DNA from 2 places in the Lysinibacillus sp. PWR01 genome. Region 1 is predicted to be linked to the other one. Evidence: riboswitches for the same ligand, from Rfam matches in the RefSeq annotation. Region 1 holds a riboswitch; the other holds the start of a gene.
The links. Region 1 has a riboswitch for thiamine pyrophosphate ahead of thiC (phosphomethylpyrimidine synthase ThiC). Riboswitches for the same ligand answer to the same signal wherever they lie in the genome.
Positions count from the first base shown of each region.

Region 2: linked by a shared signal. The riboswitch ahead of ACEVFT_RS14925 (ABC transporter substrate-binding protein) and the one ahead of thiC (phosphomethylpyrimidine synthase ThiC) in region 1 are both predicted to bind thiamine pyrophosphate.

Region 1 covers NZ_JBHERJ010000104.1:13,490-19,317, reverse strand. Annotated here, with positions in the region: gene ACEVFT_RS24670 (methyl-accepting chemotaxis protein) at 1-1,869, shown strand, start outside; gene ACEVFT_RS24665 (AEC family transporter) at 1,982-2,911, shown strand; TPP riboswitch at 2,981-3,095, shown strand; gene thiC (phosphomethylpyrimidine synthase ThiC) at 3,236-5,014, shown strand; gene ACEVFT_RS24655 (catalase) at 5,136-5,828, opposite strand, start outside.
Region 2 covers NZ_JBHERJ010000073.1:48,192-52,306, forward strand. Annotated here, with positions in the region: gene parC (DNA topoisomerase IV subunit A) at 1-2,289, shown strand, start outside; TPP riboswitch at 2,410-2,520, shown strand; gene ACEVFT_RS14925 (ABC transporter substrate-binding protein) at 2,675-3,670, shown strand; gene ACEVFT_RS14930 (thiamine-binding protein) at 3,672-3,962, shown strand; gene ACEVFT_RS14935 (ABC transporter permease) at 3,962-4,115, shown strand, end outside.

The sequences.
Region 1 (5,828 bases):
CTGGAGAAGAATAATACGTTGTCTACCAAAGGTGTCATAGACATAATGGAAAATAATTTAGCTAACAATAATGACATTCTTGGGGTAGGAGCAATCTTTGAGCAAGATTCTATTATTCTAGAACCAACTGAGGCAGCTTTAATAGATACTAAAAAGCGTTTTATGCCTTATTTAAGTAAAAACGGAAATGATATCACGACTGCTCTAATCGAAGGAATTGATGATAAGAGTGTTTCTGAATGGTATTGGGTACCAAAAGAAGAGAGACGTGCAGTTTTGACGGAGCCCTATGAGTATAATGTAAACGGACAAAGCGTTTTAATGACAACCATTTCGGTGCCATTAATCAATGCTTCTGGAACATTTTTCGGTGTATTGACAGCGGATGTATCGATAGATTTTTTAAATGATTTAACAAAATCGAATGCCCCAGAAGGCGGTTACGCAGCAATTATTACCAATAAAGGTGTGCTAACAGCTAACAGTTTTGGTGAAGAGCTAGTTGGGCGCAATATGCAAGAGGATCCTACTTGGACAAGTATTAGTAAGACAATGGAAAATGGTGAGCTAACAAGTATATACGTTGATTCTAATCAACTGAAGGAAAAAGCATATAATGTTTTTGCTCCAATGATTTTAGAGGATATTGACGAAACATGGACTGTTCAAGTCGTGCTAGCTGAATCAAAGATTCTAGAGACATATAATCATGTATTTGTATTTACGATTATTGCTTCTATTATTATGGTTGTTTTGATGACAGCAGCAAGTGTGTTATTCATCTATAAACAGTTAAAGCCACTTAAATTTTTACGTGCATCGATTGAAACTGCGGCTGAGGGAGATTTAACACAAAAAGTAGAAGAGAAATATATTAAGTCTGATGAAATTGGTGCAGTGGCGATTGCTTATAATAATATGCTAGATAAAACCAATAGTGCGATTCAATCCGTGCTTAATTCTACGATGTTATTGAACCAATCTTCTAATCAGGTACATGAGGCGTTTAATGAAGTAGTTGCTTCTAGTCAGGAGGTTTCTATAGCTATCAATGAAATTGCACAAGGAGCTTCGAAGCAATCAGAGGATACAGAAGAAACAAATTATCGAATGATGGATTTATCTGATCAAATTGATGCCATTACGGCTCTTTCCAACGAAATGGATGAGCTATCTCATAAAACAGGTGTAACGACAGAAAAAGGATTGCATGAAGTTGAAAGCTTACGGGAGCGTAATATGGAGACAAATGAGATGAATGGGCGTATCCAGCAGCAAATGGAATCATTGGCCTCTAATATTGCGAATATTAATCAGATTATTGCTTCAATCCAGAGCGTTACCGAGCAGACTAATCTGCTAGCTTTAAACGCAAGTATTGAGGCTGCACGTGCTGGTGAACATGGTAAAGGATTTGCGGTAGTTGCAGAGGAAGTTAGAAAGCTGGCGGAACAATCTAAGAATGAAACAGAAATTATCAAGAGTACAGTAGAAAGCATTCTTGAAAATTCTCAGCAAACGGTTGCAGTCATTGCATCTAATGCAGATTTAATGCACGCTCAAAATGAGTCAGTACAAAGCACGCAACTAGCATTTAAAGATAGCAGTGACTTGTCAGGTTCAATTGCGAATTCTATTAGTGAATTAATGAATAAACTATCTAGTATGTTAGAGCATAAAAATCAGGCAATCATGTCCATCCAAAGTATTTCGGCTATTTCAGAGCAAACAGCAGCTTCTGCAGAACAAGTAAGTGCTTCTGCTATGGATCAACAAGCAGAATTACAAAAAGTAGCAGAGTCTATTCAAAGTATGAACGATATTTCAAATGAGCTACAAGAAGTTGTAAATCGATTTAAGCTTGCTTAAAAGGAAAGGCTGCCTTCAATATAGAGGCAGTCTTTCTTTTATTGTGAAGGTAAGAGAAATTGACCTAAAAAGAATTCAGCACTACTATTAACACTGGAAGGGGGACATTGATATGATGTATCTCGGAATGATTTTCTTTCAAATTGTTGTACCTATTTTAGTGTTACTTGTAATAGGCGCTATACTACAAAAGAAATTTCGCTTTAACTTAAAAGCATTGTCTCAGCTTATTACATATTGCTTTATGCCAGCGGCTGTTTTTGTAAATTTATATGAAACACATGTAGAATTATCTGTTCTGGGAGAAGTCGGATTATTTATTGTGCTCTTTATCGGTAGTCAAATGATACTCAGTCATTTGATGGCGAAAGGGCTAGGTTTAGCCAAAACAGAGGCAGCAGTCTTTAAAAATAGTGTGGTGCTTATTAATTCTGGCAATTACGGTATTCCAGTGGCTCAAATGATTTTTGCCACGCAACCTATTGGCGTAGCCATTCAGGTCATGCTTGTAATCTTTCAAAATATGACTACTTATACATATGGTTTGTACAATTTAATTTCCTCTACGAAGTCGGGTATGACAATCATCAAAGATTTCTTTAAAATGCCCATTATTCATGCACTGATTATAGGCGTTGCTATGAACTATTTTGATATCGGTATACCGCAGTTTATCAAAATACCGGTAGAGCATGTGGCAGATGGATTTATTGCTGTGGCATTAATTACCTTGGGTGCGCAATTGTCACAACTTGAGATCAAATCAATGTTTAATAAAACGGTCTTTGTCAGCTGTTTTACACGATTAATTATTGGACCAGCTGTTGCATTAGTCATTATTTATGTATTGGGATTAGATGGAGTCGTCGCACAATCACTGTTTATAGCCAGTGCCTTTCCAACATCTCGTAATAGCTCTAGTCTAGCATTGGAATATGATGTAGAATCAGCAACAGCCGCGCAAGCTGTTTTATTTTCAACTATTGTGAGCTGTATAACCGTAACAATTGTGATTTATTTTGCAGAAGTATTATTTACCTAGTTAGTTGAAAGATAAAAAATATAACTTCCATCTCTTAGTAATATCTGCTACACTAGCATCAAACTAAATAGTATTAACTAGGGGAGTCTGATGAGTCAGGCTGAGAGGGAAACGCTTAGAGGTTTCTTGACCCTTTGGACCTGATCTGGCTCATACCAGCGTGGGAAAGTTAAGAAGCTATTGCAGAGTATGCAATTAATAGACCTTTACATTCATGGCCGGATCCAAATAATTATTTTGGATTCGGCTTTTATTTATTTGATTGTTGGGGTGAGCTAGATTCGGTCCTTGTATCAAAATATATTTAAGGGAGAGAAGTAGCTCATGTCAGCAATTAGTGAAAAGAATATTACGATTATGTCCAGCTTTGAAGGAAGCAAAAAAGTATATGTGGAAGGATCACGCCCCGATATTTTAGTACCTATGCGTGAAATCGCATTAAGTCCCACAACAGGAAGTTTTGGAAATGAAGAAAATGCACCTATTCGAGTATATGATACGAGTGGTCCTTACACAGATCCGGCCTATCAAGCGGATATTACAAAAGGTTTACCAGTTTTACGACGCACATGGATAGAAGAACGAGGGGATGTTGAAGAATATGAGGGGCGTACGATTAAACCAGAGGATAATGGTTTTCGTCGTGCAGATGACCCCCGTAATCATGAAAATGTCTTTCCTGAATTAGCAAGAAAGCCTTTACGTGCTAAAAAAGGTAAAAATGTAACACAGCTTCATTATGCGCGAAATGGCATTATAACACCTGAAATGGAGTTCGTAGCCATCCGTGAAAATATGGACCCTGAATTTGTTCGTTCAGAAATTGCAGCAGGGCGAGCTATTATGCCTTCTAATATCAATCACCCTGAGGCAGAGCCAATGATTATTGGCCGTAATTTCCATGTGAAAATCAATGCAAACATTGGGAATTCGGCGGTATCTTCGTCCATTGCAGAAGAAGTTGAGAAAATGACGTGGGCAACTCGATGGGGTGCAGATAATATTATGGATCTATCGACAGGTAAGCATATTCATACAACGAGAGAATGGATTATTCGAAATGCTGCAGTGCCAGTGGGAACTGTGCCAATTTATCAGGCTTTAGAGAAAGTGAATGGCATAGCAGAGGATTTAACATGGGAGGTATATCGTGATACCCTTATTGAACAAGCCGAGCAGGGTGTTGATTATTTCACCATTCATGCAGGTGTCCTTTTACGCTATGTACCGCTTACGGTAAATCGTGTAACAGGCATTGTATCTCGTGGGGGTTCTATAATGGCACAGTGGTGTTTATATCATCATCAAGAGAATTTTCTTTATACACACTTTGAGGAAATCTGTGAAATTATGAAAGCTTATGATGTTGCTTTTTCCTTAGGTGATGGTTTACGTCCAGGATCAATTGCAGATGCCAATGACGAGGCACAATTTGCAGAGCTTGAAACACTAGGTGAACTAACGCAAATTGCTTGGAAGCATGATGTTCAGGTGATGGTTGAAGGGCCAGGTCATGTACCGATGCATCTCATAAAAGAAAATATGGATAAGCAATTAGAGGTTTGTAAGGAAGCGCCCTTCTATACATTAGGCCCACTAACAACAGATATTGCTCCGGGTTATGATCATATTACCTCAGCCATTGGTGCAGCGATGATTGGCTGGTTTGGTACAGCGATGCTTTGTTATGTGACACCGAAAGAGCATCTTGGCTTACCGAATCGTGAGGACGTTCGCGTAGGTGTTATTACTTATAAAATTGCTGCACATGCTGCTGATTTAGCAAAAGGGCATCCTGGTGCACAACAACGAGACGATGCACTGTCTAAAGCACGTTTTGAATTCCGTTGGCGTGATCAATTCAATCTGTCATTAGATCCAGAACGCGCAGTGGAATATCATGATGAGACACTGCCAGCAGAGGGAGCAAAAACAGCGCACTTTTGTTCTATGTGCGGTCCTAAATTCTGTAGTATGAGAATTTCACAGGATATCCGTAATTATGCTAAAGAAAAGGATTTAAATACTACTGAAGCGATCCATCAAGGTATGAAGGATAAGGCGGAAGAGTTTAAAAAAGCAGGTAGTCAAATTTACCAATAATGAAAGAAAAGGCTTATGTCAAATTATAGACATAGGCCTTTTCTTAATCAAAAAACTCCATGTGAATGATGGATTCACATGGAGTAAAAGTTGGATTTGGATATCAATAATAAGTGGAATATTAAACGTTTGTTGGTTGTTTTACATATGGGTTTGTAAGGTCCATACCTTCTAATGAAAGACCCATCGCTTTTGCAACACCTTCACCGTATGCTGGATCAGCTAGATAGCAGTGAAGGATGTGACGACGCTTGATGAATTCTTCAACAGAAGCCATATCATTCGCTGTATTTTCAAATAGGCGTTGTTGCTCTTCCGCAGTCAATAGACGGAATAGTTTACCTGGTTGTTCAAAGTAATTATTATCGTCTTCACGGAAGTCATGAATACCTGCATGACCATCAATGCGTAATTCAGGCTCTTTATGGTCTAAGTTATGCTCCCATTCACCATAGCTATTTGGTTCATAGCCTAAAGTTGAACCAAGGTTGCCGTCAAAGCGCATTGCTCCATCGCGGTGGAAAGTACGGAATGGGCATTTTGGTGCGTTAACAGGAAGCATATAGTGGTTTACTCCTAAACGATAGCGTTGTGCATCCGCATAGGCAAAAATACGACCTTGTAACATTTTATCTGGTGAGAAGCTAATACCAGGGATGATGTTAGATGGTGCAAATGCAGCTTGTTCCACTTCTGCAAAGTAGTTGTCCGGGTTTTTATTTAACTCAAACTCACCTACAGGAATTAATGGGAAATCTTTTTTATACCATACTTTTGTTAAATCGAATGGGTTGTATGGTAGCTCACGAGCTTG
Region 2 (4,115 bases), on a different contig from region 1:
ATGTTTACAGAAGGCAATACAAACGATAAACCGTTCCGTAAATCCGCAAAAACAGTGGGTAACGTAATCGGTAACTATCATCCGCACGGCGATAGCTCTGTGTATGAGGCGATGGTCCGTATGAGTCAGGACTGGAAGGCGCGTCATATGCTCATTGAGATGCACGGGAACAATGGCTCGGTCGATGGTGATCCACCAGCTGCGATGCGTTATACAGAGGCGAGACTATCTGCTATTGCCGCTGAAATGCTACGAGATATTGGCAAGAAAACGGTCGAGTTTGTGCCGAATTTTGATGACCAGGATATGGAGCCAACCGTTTTACCAGCACGTTTTCCAAACCTATTAGTCAACGGCTCTACAGGGATTTCCGCTGGTTATGCGACGGATATTCCGCCACATGCCTTAGATGAAGTACTGGATGCTGTGTTGATGCGCTTAGACAAGCCTAATGTTAGTGTAGATGAATTGATGACGGTGATTAAAGGGCCAGATTTCCCAACTGGTGGTATCATTCAAGGTGTGGACGGCATCAAAAAGGCGTATGAAACAGGTCGCGGCAAAATCATTGTCCGTGCTCAAGCAGTTGTCGAACCAATCAAGGGTGGTAAAGAGCAAATTGTTATCACGGAGTTACCATACGATGTAAATAAAGCGAATCTTGTGAAAAAAATTGATGAGCAACGTGTAGATAAACGACTAGAAGGTATTGCGGAAATTCGAGATGAATCAGACCGTACAGGCTTACGTGTCGTGATTGAGCTGAAAAAGGATGTACCAGGGCAAGGAATTTTACAGTACTTGTTTAAAACAACGGATTTACAGGTAGCTTATAATTTTAATATGATTGCCATCCACAATCGTCGCCCAACGATGATGACATTGCCATTATTGCTGGACGCGTATATCGCCCATCAAAAAGAAGTAGTGACAAACCGCTCCATTTACGATTTACAAAAGGCAAAGGACCGTTCTCATATTGTAGAAGGCTTAATTAAAGCCCTTTCCATTTTAGATGAAGTGATTGCGACGATTCGTTCTTCTAATGATAAGAAGGATGCGAAGCTTAATTTACAAGCGAAGTTTGATTTTACAGAGGTACAAGCAGAGGCCATTGTAAGCCTACAATTATATCGTTTAACGAATACGGATATTACAGAGCTTCGTCAGGAACAGGACGAATTAAATAAGTTAATTGCCAAGCTAGAGGGCATTCTACAAAGTGAAGCCAAGCTAGTACGTGTTATTAAACAAGAGTTGCTAGACATTAAGAAACGCTTTACAGAGCCACGTCGCTCGAAGATTGAGCAAGAAATTGAAGAAATTAAAATTACATTAGATGTCCTTGTGCCAAGTGAAGAGGTTGTCGTGACAGTGACGAAGGACGGTTATATTAAACGTACATCGACACGTTCTCATGCCGCTTCAAACGGGCAAGATTTTGCCATGAAGGATTCGGATTATTTATTGTATGAAGCAAACTTAAATACACAGCACCATCTATTGCTGTTCACAAATCGTGGCAATTATATTTATCAACCTGTTCATGAGCTTCCTGACATACGCTGGAAGGACCTGGGCCAGCATATTTCCAGTATTGTCCCAACAGGGGAAGATGAATCGATTATTGCGGTCTATGGCTTTGAAACATTTGAACAGCCCAATACGTATGTCTTCACAGCCACAAAAGATGGTCAAATTAAGCGCTCACCACTCGCAGACTATGCGGTAACACGTTATTCAAAGCCAATTAAAACGATGAACGTCAAGGCTGGTGATGCGATGATCTATGCATCGTTTGTGACGGATGATGTAGAACTGATGCTAACAACGGATACAGCCTATGCGATTCGTTTCCCGATGGAGGAACTACCCGTTACAGGTGTGAAAACAGGCGGTGTGAAAGGGATCACGCTAAAAGATGGAGAAGCCTTAGTTGGTGTCAATGTGCTACAGCCTGATGTTACACAATATGTAGTGATTGTGACACAGCGTGGAGCCGTGAAGAAAATGAATGTCGCTGAAGTTGAAGTAGCAAGTCGTGCAAAACGCGGACTAAAAGTATTAACAGAGTTAAAAGCAAATCCTCACCGAATTGTAGCAGTTATACAAGCGACAGACGAGGAGCAGGTTGTGATTGAAACCGAAAAAGGCGTTCAAGAGGTAATTGCTGTACAAGCATTGTCTCGTGCAGATCGCCATTCCAACGGTTCGTTTAAAGTGGATATTGCAACAGATGGGGCGATTTCCCATGTATTAACAGCCAAAAAAGAACAAAAACCTAGCTAATATCATGCCCAGTCTCTTAGGAGAGCTGGGCTTTTGTCTTGAATACAATCGCTATTCAAAAATAGCACCTTGTCATTTAAGTGTAACTATGGGTATAATAATCATCGAAAAGTTCATAGCGAAAGAATGTAGGGGGGCTAGTAGTTGCTAGCTGAGATTGTGTCCGATAGACGCTGACCCTTTGAACCTGATTTGGCTCGTACCAGCGTAGGGAACATCTATTCAAAAAAGCAAAGTTTTGAAGAATGATTGTAATACGTCTGGGAGGAATCCTAGGCGTTTTTTTATGTTTTCAAGCAATAGTTTGAAAACCTTGTATACGCTTTCTTCTGGTGACAACATTCATTCATGAACACTTTCATATTACAAACTGGGAGGCTTTCGCATGAAAAAATGGTTATTTATTCTATTGGCAGCACTTTTGACTTTAGTGGGCTGTAGTGACAAGGAGGACAAGCAGGCAACTGACAAGCTGAAAAAGGTGTCTGTGGTACTGGATTGGACACCGAATACGAATCATACAGGTCTGTATGTCGCAAAAAAACTTGGTTATTTTGAGGAACAGGGCTTAGATGTTGAGATAATTATGCCTGGTGAGGCGGGCGCAGATCAGCTTGTTGCTTCTGGAAAGGCAGAATTTGGCGTGAGCTATCAGGAAGGCATTACACAGGCGCGTGTACAAGATGTGCCGCTGGTCTCTATCGCAGCGATTATTCAGCATAATACATCTGGCTTTGCTTCTATTGCATCAAAAGGCATTACATCGCCAAAGGATTTTGAAGGTAAAACTTATGGTGGTTGGGGTGCGCCATTAGAGCAAGCCGTTCTCCAATCATTAATGCAAACAGAAAAGGCAGATATCAATAAGCTAGATATCGTCAATGCAGGGGATTTAGATTTCTTCACAATGATGGAAAAAGACATTGATTTTGCTTGGATTTATTATGCATGGACTGGGATTGAAGCTGAGCTGCGTGGGGAAAAGATTAATATGCTGTATCTAACGGATTATAGTGATCAATTGGATTACTATACACCTGTTCTAGCTACGAATGAAAAAATGCTACAGGACAACCCTGATGTTGTCAAAGCCTTTGTTGCAGCTACATCAAAAGGCTATGAATACGCAATAGAAAACCCAAGTGAAGCAGCTGATATGTTAATCGAAGCGGCTCCTGATTTAGATAAAGAGCTAGTGCATAAAAGTCAGGAATGGCTGGCAGATAAATATCAGAATGATGCCAAGCAATGGGGAGAGCAAAAGCTTTCTGTGTGGGAAAACTATGCAAAATGGATGTCTAGCAATCATGTACTAGAGGGCGAGTTTGATGCGAAACAAGCCTTTACAAATGATTTCTTACCTAAAAAGGAGGCCAATTAAGATGGCAAATTCATTAATCAGTGTGCAAATCATACCAAAGACAGAGAAATATGAAGATGTTATACCTTATGTGGATGCAGCGATTGCTGTGATCGATGCTTCTGGCGTGAAATATGAGGTACATCCATTGGAAACAACGATGGAAGGCGAGCTTTCTACATTGCTCCAAATCATTGAAAAAATGAATGAGAAGATGATCGAGCTTGGTGCCATTAATGTTATTACACAAGTGAAAATTTTATATCAGCCAAAGGGTATTACGATGGATACATTAACGGAGAAATATCAGTAATGAAACGTGCATTGCAAAAGGGAAGGACGATAATTTTTATCGCCTTCCTCTTATTCATATGGGAACTAATCGTGCATTTTGCTGAAGTTCCACATTGGTTATTACCTGCGCCAAGTAGTATTTTGTGGGAAGCCTTTCAGTCGTATCAAACCT